Regions from separate parts of the Gardnerella sp. c10Ua_244 genome, predicted to be linked through region 4. Evidence: riboswitches for the same ligand, from Rfam matches in the RefSeq annotation. Region 4 holds a riboswitch; each other region holds the start of a gene.

Region 1 (3,123 bases), on a different contig from region 4:
CAGTGTCGCGGAAAAGCTCCCAGCTGAGCTTAGAAGCATCATCCTCAACCTTTTCCAAAGCCTGATACATTGGCACTGTTCCAATTGGCACAGGGGAGTTGCGCAAAATCCATTCGCGCGTTGTGTGAATATCGTTACCGGTGGAAAGATCCATAACGGTATCCGCACCCCACTTCGTGGCCCACGTAAGCTTTTCTACTTCTTCGTCGATAGATGACGTAACAGCAGAATTACCCATGTTTGCGTTGAGCTTAGTCAAGAAGCGCGAGCCAATAATCATAGGTTCAGCTTCAGGATGGTTAATATTGCAAGGAATTACAGCACGTCCGGCTGCAACTTCTTCGCGAACCAGCTCTACATCGCAATTTTCGCGCGTTGCAACATATTGCATTTCTGGAGTAGTGATTCCGTGGCGAGCGTACCACATTTGTGTAATCGGATGATCCGCGCCCTTCATTGGCTTATGCGTGCGTCCACGCCATTCTTTAGAAGCTTTGCCTCGCTTAATTGCGCGCTTGCCGTCGTCTTGAAGATTGCGCCTGCGACCCTCATATTCCACAACGTCACCGCGGTCGCGAATCCAGTCAAGGCGAAGCGGAGCCAAACCTTCCTTCGGATCGCACTTTGGACCTTCTGTATTGTAATCCTTAAAAGGCGGGTTAGGACCTACGCCAGGAGTATCCGAAAGCTTAATTTCCGTATAAGGAACTTCCAAATCATAAGAACCATATTCATACTCAAAATGAATTGGAGTTGTTTTGCGAATATGAGCTTTATCGCGCTGAGTGCATCCGCGAGCTGCAATGTCAACTCGCTGTTGTTTAGCTAATTTCGCAGCATCCTTTGCTTCTTTCGCATTAATAAAAGTTGGCTTCTTTTCTTGAGTTTCTGAAGATTTTGATTCAGAATTTTCTGCAACTATCACTCGCTTAGCGTAGCCGTGCTTTTCTTCACCTCGCACAGCTTTCCAATGTTCAACAAATTCACGCATAGTTGATTCTGGTGTTTCTGAAGAATACAATGCTTCAGAAACGAACCATCCTGCAGCCTTGGTGTGAGCGATTGTATCGATATCGTCGAGTGCAGTTCTTCCGCCAACTAGAACTGGAAAATCACTTGCGGAACAAATCGTATTAATTTTCGCTTCGTCCAGCGTTGTGTGATTTGCTTCCAATTCGTAAGCGGCAGTAGTGCTTTCGCATCCTTCTTCAGGATTGCGCATTGCTGTTACGCAAATGTAATCAATGCATCCATCTGGAAGTTCGTTTATTACTTTAACTAAGCTTTCGGTTTCAACAGATAAGCCGATTACAGCATCTTCGCCAAGAAGAGCGCGAGCCTCTCTAGGCTCCATGTCGCTTTGTGCTAAATGCACTCCGTCAACTTTGATGCTTTGATTGCGAGCTTGCCAAACGACATCAACACGCTCGTCGATAACAAAAGTTACAGAATCGCATTTGTTATTGTCTTCGATGATTTGTGCAATATCGCGTGCAATAGTAGTGATTTCTTTAGCGTTTTCATTGTTGCAATGAAGACGAATAAAAGTCGCTCCAGCGTGCAAAGCATCATCGACAATATCGGTAAGCGGACGATTATTACAAGCTTGTGGGTCTGCAATAAAGCAGGCGCTTAGATTAAATTGATTACGCATTGATGCGTACGGATAATTCGATGTCATACTAAAATCGTTGCTCCCTACGTTGTATTAACTAACAGGTTCGAAGGGTTAGGCAAACTAATACCATCTCAGCCTTCTTTCGAAAGCACCCCTGCAAAATGTCGAATTACCAGCAAGTTTACACGATTATGTGCATTTAATTGGTGGTGGGTATGTTGCGAATTTCTTTAGCGTTCGTGATGATTGATTGCGCGTGAAATAAAATCTCCCAAGCTTTGCACAATCTGCACGAGAATAATACAAAGGATAACAGCAACTGTCATCACATCGTATTGATAACGCTGGTATCCGTATCGTATTGCAATATCTCCGAGTCCGCCTGCGCCAACTGTTCCAGCCATTGCGGAGAATCCAAAAAGCGTAATAAATGTAAGCGCAGCTCCGCGAATTAGCGAAGGTAAAGCTTCCCACAGCAACACTTTGCAAACAATTTGCAATTTGCTTGCTCCAAAGCTTTGTGCTGCTTCAATTAAGCTTCCGTCAACTTCGGCTAAAGATTGTTCAACTACTCTAGCAACGAATGGTGCAGCCGTAATCACCAGAGGCACAATAGCCCCAGGAACTCCCAAAGAAGTGCCAACTATGAGACGAGTGAAAGGAATTATTGCAACTAATAAAATAATAAACGGCACAGAACGCACGATGTTAACAATCCAGCCTAGAACTGCGTTAATTGGCGCGTTGGGGCAAATGCCTTTTTTGTTTGATGTAATGAGAAGTACGCCAACTGGAAGTCCAATAAGGTATGCAAAAAGTGTTGCAACTGATGTCATTACGAGTGTGTCTTGCACGCCTTCAATAAGTAAGTTGCCGTAGTCGTTAAAAAATTGTGTAGCAGCTTCTAACATTGTTATTTCACCTCGTTGGTAAGCGCGTTTGTTTGTTCGTCTGTTTGTGCGTTTTCTGGCTTATTGTTAAGCTCGCTTGCAATCGTGCTTGTAATTTTAGCGCGATGATTTTCCTGTTTTTCATCTGCAATAAGAGTTCGCAAAATATCGCTTTGTGGATTTGCAAAAAGCGTATCAGTGTCACCTAATTCCACAATGCGTCCGCCATCAATCATTGCAACTCGGTCGCAAATATTTCGTGCTACAGCCAGCGAATGCGTAATAATAACAAGCGTTACGTTGAGTTCGCGGTTAATTCGGCTCAATAAATCAAGGATTTGCGCAGTAGTTGTGGAGTCAAGTGCGCTTGTTGCTTCGTCGCAAAGCATAATCGACGGATTATTCGCCAATGCTCGTGCAATTGCTACGCGCTGCTGCTGTCCGCCTGAAAGCTGGCTAGGGTAGCGGTTTGCAAAATCTTGTAAACCAACTAAGTCAAGTAAGTAGTTTGCGCGTTCTTCTCGTTCCTTTTTTGCAGTGTGATTCAGCTCTAATGGGAAAGTGACGTTTCGCAATACTGTACGCTGCTGGAAAAGGCTAAAATTCTGGAAAATC
Region 2 (3,123 bases), on a different contig from region 4:
TAAAAACTCAGTCAACAAACTGAGAAAATAACACTTGCGCTCGCAAATGCTCCAATACCATACGCATAAACAAACCTCCAACCAACACGCGCAAACGAACACACCGAAAGACACGCCTACGAACACGCCAAAAAACACACCAACAGAAACACCAAACGACACGCCAAAATAGGCAAGGGCTTGCATTTGTAAATATTTCGGGTATAGTAGTTACTCGTGCTTCGGCGCTGACATTGTTCAGTAAAGTTGCATTGCGGACATAGCTTAGTTGGTAAAGCGCAACCTTGCCAAGGTTGAGACCGCGGGTTCGAGTCCCGTTGTCCGCTCTAGGTCCGATGAGTTATTCGACCTTACGGTGGGTTAGCCAAGCGGTTAGGCAGCGGCCTGCAAAGCCGTATAGATGAGTTCGACTCTCGTACCCACCTCGATTAAGCTTCAAGCTTAATAAACAACCTGGGCGGTTGGCGCAGTGGTAGCGCACTTCCCTGACACGGAAGGGGTCACAAGTTCGAACCTTGTATCGCCCACTCGAAAGGATTGCCTTTCACGCATAATTAAAAAATTTTGGGTGATTGGCGCAGCGGCTAGCGCACTTCCTTCACACGGAAGGGGTCATAGGTTCGATTCCTATATCACCCACAATATGTTCGCAGTGTAGAAGCACTGCGTTTTTTGTTATCTGGCTATTTTTTATTTCCTAACTTACATATGAAAATTTTTTGCAGCCGAACATACCTGCAACCACAAATGGAAGCAATATCTCATATCAGTCAACAAATCAACCAATCAATCAACCAGCCAAGCAAGCAACCAGCCAACCAGTCAACCAAGCATTTCTTCACAAAAACACACATGATAATGTTCATTTTGAGTTCATTTAATATCGTGCTATACTCATCCGAGTACAGTGAAAATTGCAGGGGTACTGGAAACAGTTGAGAAACACCCTTTGAACCTGTTTTGTTAAGACATGCGTAGGGAGCAATTACAGTAAGTGATTTCTTTCTGTCACGATTTTCGTGATATCTTGCGTTGCCACAAAGTAGTAGCAATTACACGAGTATCAACTAAACAAAAACCAAAAAATATCCGCCTGAATGTCACTTTTGGGAAAACTTGCACAAGTGAGGAGGAATACTGCACATGATTGATAGCAGCATAAGTGCTGAAACTATAGAATCAGCCATAAGCTGGCTTGCAGGATTCACAGAAAAACCAGGAGAACAAGGAGTTACTCGACCTCTTTACACAAAATCTTGGAAACAGGCTCTTTTTGCTCTTCGTCAACGATTTGAAAAACTCGGTATGACTGTGGAATTCGACCAAGTTGGAAACCTAATTGCAACTGTTGAAGGATGCGAAAAACCAGAAAGCATAATAGCTTGCGGATCGCATATTGACACAGTTTCAAGAGGAGGTCGTTTTGACGGCCAACTTGGAATAGTTGCAGCCTATTTAGCAATTAAGAATTTACTTACTAGATATGGAAAGCCAAAGAAAAGTCTTCGCATTATCTGCTTAGCAGAAGAGGAAGGCTCACGTTTCCCATACGTATTCTGGGGTTCAAAGAATTTCTTCGGGCTAGCCAAAAAAGAAGACGTAGAAAATATTTGCGACAGTGAAGGTGTTCCTTTCGAAACAGCAATGCGTGAAGCTGGGTTCAATTATCAAACAACTCAACCTAAGTTCGCAAATCTTGAAGCCTGGATTGAGCTACACATTGAGCAGGGACCAACGCTTTACAGCAATCACGAAGATTTAGGTATTATCACTAGCATTGCCGGTCAGCACCGTTGGGATGTTCATCTTAAAGGCGTACAAAATCACGCTGGCACAACAATGATGTCCTACAGGCACGATGCAGTAGATTGCATGTCTCATATAATCGCCAAGAATCTTGACAAAGCTAAGCAAGCAGGCGACCCACTGGTACTTACTTTCGGTAGAATCAGCGTAGTTCCAAATCAAGTAAATATTGTTCCTGGAGAAGTTACTTTTTCAATGAACTGCCGTCATACAGATAAAGCTTTTCTTGATAAATTCTTGCAGGAACTCGACGAGGACATTCACGAAACTGCCAAGTCTTATGGCATTACAGCGCAGATTGATAAGTGGATGTCTGACGATCCTACACCACTTAGCAACGATATTATTAATCTTTTGAAAGATCAAGCTAATAAGCAAGGTTATGCGTACAGAGTCATGCATTCAGGTGCTGGTCAAGATACGCAAATTTTTGCTCCGTTTGTAAAATCCGGAATGATTTTCGTTCCTTCAAAAGATGGTATTAGTCACGCTCCAGAAGAGTACACAGATCCACAAGACGCTGTTCACGGAGTAAAGCTTTTACGAGATGCTCTGCATAGTTTGGCTTATGAGGACTAACGAAAACCAACTAAAAGATAACGGAAACCAAACGAAAACCAAACGAAAACCAAAAAGAAATAGAAATTTAGGAAGGACGTAAAAGGCATATACGATGCAAACTTCACTGCTTAATTAATCGCAGCGAAGAAAAGTGAATATCGAATGAGAGTACAACGCTTATTCACGAATAAGAGGCTGATACGAAGGGGCGCACCACCACGGGTACGATATCCTTTCGTATCTTTTTTATTTTTGAGCAAAGTTGCGATTATTACTTTCAAAAAACTCAAAACACAAAACACAAAAAAGAATCAAATTTACAAACAAGAAAAGTAAGGAGGTGCGCATGCAAATTAGTAAACTGCTACAAGACGAGCCAGTAGCTAGTAAAAACTTGGAATGTTACCGCGAGCGCGGCTACACTAACGAAGATTTACTGCCAAAGCCGCAAGAAAAACGCACAATGAGCGCTCTTAATTTTTGCACTTTGTGGATGCAGTCTGTACACAATATTCCTAATTATGCTGCAGTTGGCGCGTTCCTTTTGATGGGATACTCTCCAATTTACGTAATGATTGGTATCATGCTTGGCGCAATTCTTACAGCAATTGTCATGGTTGCTAACGGTGTTGTAGGATCCAAATACGGCATACCGTTTTCTATGCATTTGCGCGCAACATACGGAAAAGCAGGCGCTCAACTACCAGGATTCCTTAGGGGAGTAGTTGCTGCAATATGCTGGTATGGCATTCAAAC
Region 3 (3,123 bases), on a different contig from region 4:
CTTTTAATATTGCACGAGCGCGAGCATCCTTAAGCGCAAGAAATACACTGCCGACACCAATAAAAATAAGAGTAAACACAATTAACAAATACGCAACTCCAACGCCCAAAGTAGTGGCATTAAAAGTTTGCGGTGCGAAGCCGAACCAGCCAGCAGGAGCGCCATAATTGAGGAAATTATAAGGCGCGCGCATTGCATGAACACCCCAACGAACACCAGCAAACTCGCTAAGCATAGCAGCATAAGCAACATAAGCAAGAGGCGGAACAGTAGAAACATACAAATGTGCGCGAGTAGAGCGGAAACGATAATCAAAAAGCACAAAATCAGCGATTGCAAGAAGCGGCGCAACTGCGTGAACGCAAAGGCTGCTGCATCCGTTATTCATGTAAGCGCCAACGAAACCAAGCTTATTGGTAGGTGCTAAGAAACACAGGTACAAAGTGAATGTGACAGCAATTGAGATAGTCATCATGAATTTGAAAATGTACCAAGCGTTGGATTTTGAGTCGAACCATGCGCAAGATGCTGCGGAATCTTGCTGCGCTGCTGAATCTACAGAATTACGAGCACGCATAAACGCAGCTGTATCAAGCAAAAGCGATCCAGCAAGAGTTACGCAAATCATCAGGTTAGAAAGATTCGTAAAATAAGTGAAGGTCATTAAGCCTTCCCACGAAGCAGCCATACCATAAACAGATGCGATGATTGCAATCGCACGTATTGCTGTGCGCGTCGCGTATTCGCGCGCTGTGAGCGGAGTCTTTTGTTCTAGCATGGAATCGTTTGCCATGTTATCTCGCTTTCGTAACTTCTATAATCTACTATTGTTTACTTATATTTATGTTTACACAGTTGCAAGCGAAAATATGTAGAAGAAGTTGCAAAAATGCGGCGCGATTTTTGTAGATTCCTGCAAGCGCTGCGAAACGTCGGGAATTTTCCAGCAAATGCTCCACGAAACTACCAACCAGAGACACGAACGCAGAACACAAACTGCACCAGCGTCCCAAAACAAACAAAATCAGACACTAGCGCAGAAACCCATCTGCATCAGTGTCCCAAAACAAGCAAAATCAGACACTCACGCAGAAGAAAGTAAGTCACGAACAAAAGATATAGTCGAAGGATGGTTCGGAGTGCGCATTTGCCGCAAAATCGCGGGCGGCGCTGAGATTACATCCGTAAAACCTGATCTAGATAGTGCTAGCGAAGGGAAACATTATGACAACATGCAACACTGAAAAAACAACTAACTGCAACGAAGCAAACGAATACTGCACAAGCTCAACAACGCAAGTCGACACATGCTTCTCTGTACGCGCACGCCGCCGCATGTTTCTTAACGACGTGCGTCAATGTATCGAACGCGTGCGCACACAGCAGCCACTCACCCATTGCATCACGAACGTAATCGTGCAAGACATTACAGCCAACGCACTACTCGCTGCAGGAGCGTCGCCGATTATGGTAACCGACCCAGAAGAAGCGCATGCACTTGCGCAAATTGCCACAGGCGTGCTCATAAACGTTGGCACATTCCATCAGCCAGAAACTTCCGAATACATGCGCGCAGCTGTTGAAGGATGCGAAAAAGCCGATACTCCGTGGGTGCTTGACCCGGTTGGAATCGGCGTTCCAGCACTTGCTCCACGCGCGCGCTTTATACACGAAATTATTAAGCACCACCCTACCGTAATTCGCGCAAACGCTTCCGAAATCATGGCGCTTGCAGGCAAAGAGAGCAACGGCAAAGGTGTGGATTCTCACGATAACGTGAACGATGCTCTTCAAGCCGCGCGCGAATTAGCAAAAAAGTACGGCTCAGTAGTGGCAATTTCTGGCGAAAAAGACGCGATTTACGCTCACGGTTGCTTAGCTCGCGTAACCGGCGGACATAAAACTATGACTAAAGTAGTTGGAACCGGTTGCGCTTTGGGAGCGTTGGTTGCAGCATACGTTGGCGCAAACCCGGAACGTCCGCTCGCAGCAACTGTTGCAGCACACGTGCACGCAGCAGCGGCTGGAACTTGGGCAGCTCGCCAAACCACAGCTCCCGGCACTTTCCGCACATTGTGGATGGATGCGCTTTCAACTCTTAGCGTAAACGACATGTTTAGTTTGACAAATATTGAGTTTACGGTGGAGCCTGTTGATTGGACACTGTATTTGGTAACGGATCCGCGCATGGGAAGTCGCCCGGAAGAAGAAGTTGCAGTAGAGTCAGTTGAAGGCGGAGTTACAGTTGTGCAATTGCGCGATAAGTATTCCGACGACGCTGAAATTTCAGCAAAGGCGAAGAAGTTGCGTCATGCGCTTATTGATTCTGAGCACGGCGATGTGCCTGTATTCATAGACGATCATGTTGATTGCGCAGCTCAGCTTGGTTTCAACTTGCACGTTGGGCAAAAGGATACGCCGTTTGTTGAGGCTCGAAAAGCGATGCCGGCAGAGTGGATGGTTGGGCTTTCTTGCGCTCGACCGGATTTGATGGAGAAAGCTTACCGCGAGTGCAAAGAAAATGACGTTCCGCTGCCGGATGTGATTGGCATTGGTGCAGCTTTTGAAACACATACGAAAGCGCACGACGTGCCGCCGCTGGGAGTTGACGGAGTGAACGAAGTGGCGAAAGTTGCGCACTCTATGGGCGTAAAAACGTTAGCAATTGGCGGAATTCACGAGAACACAGTGTTCCCTATTCGAGGTCTTGAACTTGACGGAGTTTGCACAGTGTCGGCGCTTATGTGCGCTGAGGATGCTGGGAAAGTTGCGCGTGAGCTTAAAAGCGTGATTACTGAGTAAAGCGAACACGCAAGCATGTCGTCAGCGCACACAAAATGCAATCTGCGCCAGTAACAAAAAAACGCAAATATACGTTACTAACGCAGCGCGCCAATATCACGCAGTTTGCTGCAAGATTCGCACGGAGTGGTTTACAGGTCCATGACCGCGCTCGCCGCCGCGCCCAACATGTAATTCACTTCCAGAAGCAATCGCTTCTCGAAGCCACGCCGTTGACCATTCAAGTGCGCAAAGTACAGTATCGTGATCGCTCAAATTCTTTTCCTCGCGCAAAGCAAGCCCAATTTTCGTAGCAAGTGCGGAAGAAAGCGAGCAGCCAGT
Region 4 (3,123 bases):
TTCTTGCAAGCCTTGAATGCGCTGTAACCAGCATATTGAGCAGTAGAACCAAGCTCTTCCTCAATCTCAAGTAAGCGGTTGTACTTAGCAATACGCTCGCCACGAGCAGGAGCACCAGTCTTGATTTGGCCGGTGTTCTTAGCAACAGCAAGATCAGAAATGGTGGTATCTGGGGTTTCGCCAGAACGGTGAGAAACCATGGAAGTGAAGCCATTCTTGGTTGCAAGCTCAATAGCGTCGAGAGTCTCGGTAACGGAACCAATCTGGTTCAACTTCACGAGCAAGGAGTTAGCTGCACCAAGCTCAATACCCTTAGCCAAACGCTTTGGATTGGTGACAAGCAAGTCATCGCCAACGAACTGCAAACGATCACCAAGACGCTTGGTGATTTCTGCCCAATCATCCCATCCTTCTTCCTGGAATGGATCTTCAATGGAAACGATTGGATACTCGTTGATGAGCTTCTCGTAGTAATCAAGCATGTAAGCAGATTCGCGCTCTTCGCCATCGAAACGATACTTACCAGTTTCCTTGTTGTAGAACTCAGAAGAAGCAACGTCAAGAGAAATACCAATCTGCTTGCCTGGCTCGTAGCCAGCGGCTGCAATTGCATCCATGATGTACTTCAAGGAATCCTCATTGGACTTCATCTTTGGAGCGAAGCCACCTTCGTCGCCAAGACCAGTAGCCAAGCCTTCCTTCTTCAAAACATTCTTCAAGGTGTGATAAACCTCAACACCAGCGCGCAAAGCATCGCTGTAGGTTGCGAAACCGTAAGGAGAAATCATGTACTCCTGAATATCGGTTGCGAAATCAGCGTGAGCACCACCGTTCATGATGTTCATGTTTGGAACTGGAAGAATGTGACCATTGGTGCCGCCAATGTAGCGGTACAACGGAAGCTGAGCGGATTCAGCAGCAGCGTAGAGAGCAGCGAGGGAAACGCCGAGAATTGCGTTAGCACCAAGCTTGCCCTTGTTTGGCGTGCCATCAAGCTCAATCATCGTCTCATCAAGAGCGCGCTGATCGGTGGCATCCATGCCAATAACCTTAGGTGCAATTACCTCGTTGACAGCCTTAACAGCTTCCAACGTGCCCTTGCCTTGATAACGGGACTTGTCGCCATCGCGACGTTCCCAAGCTTCAGCCTCACCAGTAGAAGCACCAGAAGGCACTAAACCAATACCCTGAGCGCCATCTTCGGTCTCCAAATAAACCTGAACAGTAGGATTTCCACGAGAATCCAAAATTTCGCGTGCATATACGCTTTCAATAGCTGCCACAACTACTCCTTTATACCTATGGGTTGTGATGACTCTTTTAAGATTAGTGCGTTTTATGGACGTTATATTGAGTACCAGCGTATTTATGCCGTGAACGTTCACAATATTTTGATTCAACTCGAGTCATATGAGCCAATTGTATATTTTTAAGCAATATTGTTTATAAATATCGATTTAAAATATACTTGTCCATACCCTTAAGTGATAATGACCTCAGACACGGGGTGCGCAACTACATCGTGCCAAACAACAATACATATAGTGTTGCGCTGAGAATACACTCGTTGAACCTGATATAGCTAAAACTATCGAAGGGATTGTCGCATGACTTACAGTTCGCCTAATAAAGCGAAGAACATATTGAAGATTGCATTTAAAGCGGTATCTTCATGTAAAGTGTGGATTTCAACTATCCTCATTTTGGTTTTGTGGTTTTTCACAACTCTTTCTCCAACCGAAGACCGTTCTTTGCCATCCCCATATGAAGTAATACAAGCTTTTATTGATTTAAACAACGAAGGCATATTATTAAAATCCTTAGGAATAAGTATTTTACGAGTTCTTTTAGGACTTTTGTTAGGAATTATTTTTGCTGTTCCTGCAGGCGTACTTGCGGGAGGCAGTAAGCTTGGCAATATTGTAGTTGATAAACCAAGCCACATGTTGAGGTCAATTCCATTCCCGGCTTTAGCTCCAATATTAATAATTTTCCTCGGAATAGATGAAACGATGAAAATAGCGCTTATAGCTGTTGGCGTTTTTGGACCTATGTACGTTAATATTCGCGACGGAGTGCGTAATATTGATCCGAAACTTCTCGAATTAGCGCAGGTTTATCACGTTAAAAAATCTACTATTTTTATATCTATTTTGCTTCGCGGTACACTTCCAAGTTTTATGACAGGTTTGCGATTTGCAATATCTGTAGCATGGGTTGCATTAGTGACTTGCGAAACAGTCAATTCTTCTATTGGAATTGGATACATTCTTTCAAGAGCGCAAGAATTCTTTAGGCCAGATCAAATGATGGCATGCGTTATTATGTACGCAATTGCAGGTCTTGGATCTGAGCTTACTGCAAACATATTAGAGTATCTTCTTATACCCGAACGCAGATTAGATAGAAAATCACGCCAATAATCTAGTAGTATCAACATTTTTCTAAAGTTAACTACTTTTTAAAATGCATTAAATTGCTTTTTAAGAATCAGTCAATATTTAGAATCAACAACCAAATAATAACAACCAAACAAACAACAGATAAACAAAACAACAAACAAAACAACAAACAAAAGGAACTATATATCATGGCTAATTTAAAAATGCGATTTTCTAAAAAGAGCATTATTGCATTAATCTGCGCTGCTTGTGCAACTGTATCTCTTGCAGCTTGCGGAAGCTCACAAAAATCATCAAACGCTTCTTCAAAAGAAGATGCTGGAACTATGAGAGTTGCTTATCTTTCTACAGCAAATTATTTAACTACTTTGAAAAATGAGAAATTCCTTCAAGAAGAATTTGGTAAATCTAAAGTAGTTTACACTGGTCCTTACACTCCAGTTGATGGTCTTACTGCTGTTATGAGCGGAAATGCAGATGCTACAACTACTGGAACCGGACGCTTCATTGATTTGATTGCTGAAGGACAACCATGGGTAGCTTTTGCGCTCGAATATTACAATGGTGATTCTCAAGGAATCGTTGCATCCGCAAAAAGCGGCGTGAAAACACTAAAAGACTTATACGGAAAGAAAGTTGCTATTATTCACAACGGTGATACTGGCGATTACATGCTTCACCGCGCATTTGATAAAAGCGGTTTAGACGTTTCTAAAGTTAA

What was found. A riboswitch is a leader RNA that binds a small molecule or an ion and turns the genes downstream of it on or off. The one in region 4 is predicted to bind thiamine pyrophosphate.
Region 1: another riboswitch for thiamine pyrophosphate. It lies ahead of thiC (phosphomethylpyrimidine synthase ThiC); the one in region 4 lies ahead of P0108_RS05775 (ABC transporter permease).
Region 2: another riboswitch for thiamine pyrophosphate. It lies ahead of allC (allantoate deiminase); the one in region 4 lies ahead of P0108_RS05775 (ABC transporter permease).
Region 3: another riboswitch for thiamine pyrophosphate. It lies ahead of thiM (hydroxyethylthiazole kinase); the one in region 4 lies ahead of P0108_RS05775 (ABC transporter permease).

The regions. Positions count from the first base shown of each region.
Region 1 is NZ_JARFVS010000002.1:172,757-175,879, reverse strand. It holds gene thiC (phosphomethylpyrimidine synthase ThiC) at 1-1,681, opposite strand, end outside; TPP riboswitch at 1,679-1,784, opposite strand; gene P0108_RS03935 (methionine ABC transporter permease) at 1,849-2,529, opposite strand; gene P0108_RS03930 (methionine ABC transporter ATP-binding protein) at 2,532-3,123, opposite strand, start outside.
Region 2 is NZ_JARFVS010000002.1:45,778-48,900, forward strand. It holds tRNA gene P0108_RS03380 (tRNA-Gly) at 254-326, shown strand; tRNA gene P0108_RS03385 (tRNA-Cys) at 355-425, shown strand; tRNA gene P0108_RS03390 (tRNA-Val) at 456-527, shown strand; tRNA gene P0108_RS03395 (tRNA-Val) at 567-639, shown strand; TPP riboswitch at 909-998, shown strand; gene allC (allantoate deiminase) at 1,144-2,385, shown strand; gene allW (allantoin permease) at 2,714-3,123, shown strand, end outside.
Region 3 is NZ_JARFVS010000002.1:504,658-507,780, forward strand. It holds gene P0108_RS05260 (hypothetical protein) at 1-793, opposite strand, end outside; TPP riboswitch at 1,126-1,235, shown strand; gene thiM (hydroxyethylthiazole kinase) at 1,225-2,802, shown strand; gene thiD (bifunctional hydroxymethylpyrimidine kinase/phosphomethylpyrimidine kinase) at 2,899-3,123, opposite strand, start outside.
Region 4 is NZ_JARFVS010000003.1:84,739-87,861, forward strand. It holds gene eno (phosphopyruvate hydratase) at 1-1,283, opposite strand, end outside; TPP riboswitch at 1,494-1,618, shown strand; gene P0108_RS05775 (ABC transporter permease) at 1,608-2,423, shown strand; gene P0108_RS05780 (ABC transporter substrate-binding protein) at 2,591-3,123, shown strand, end outside.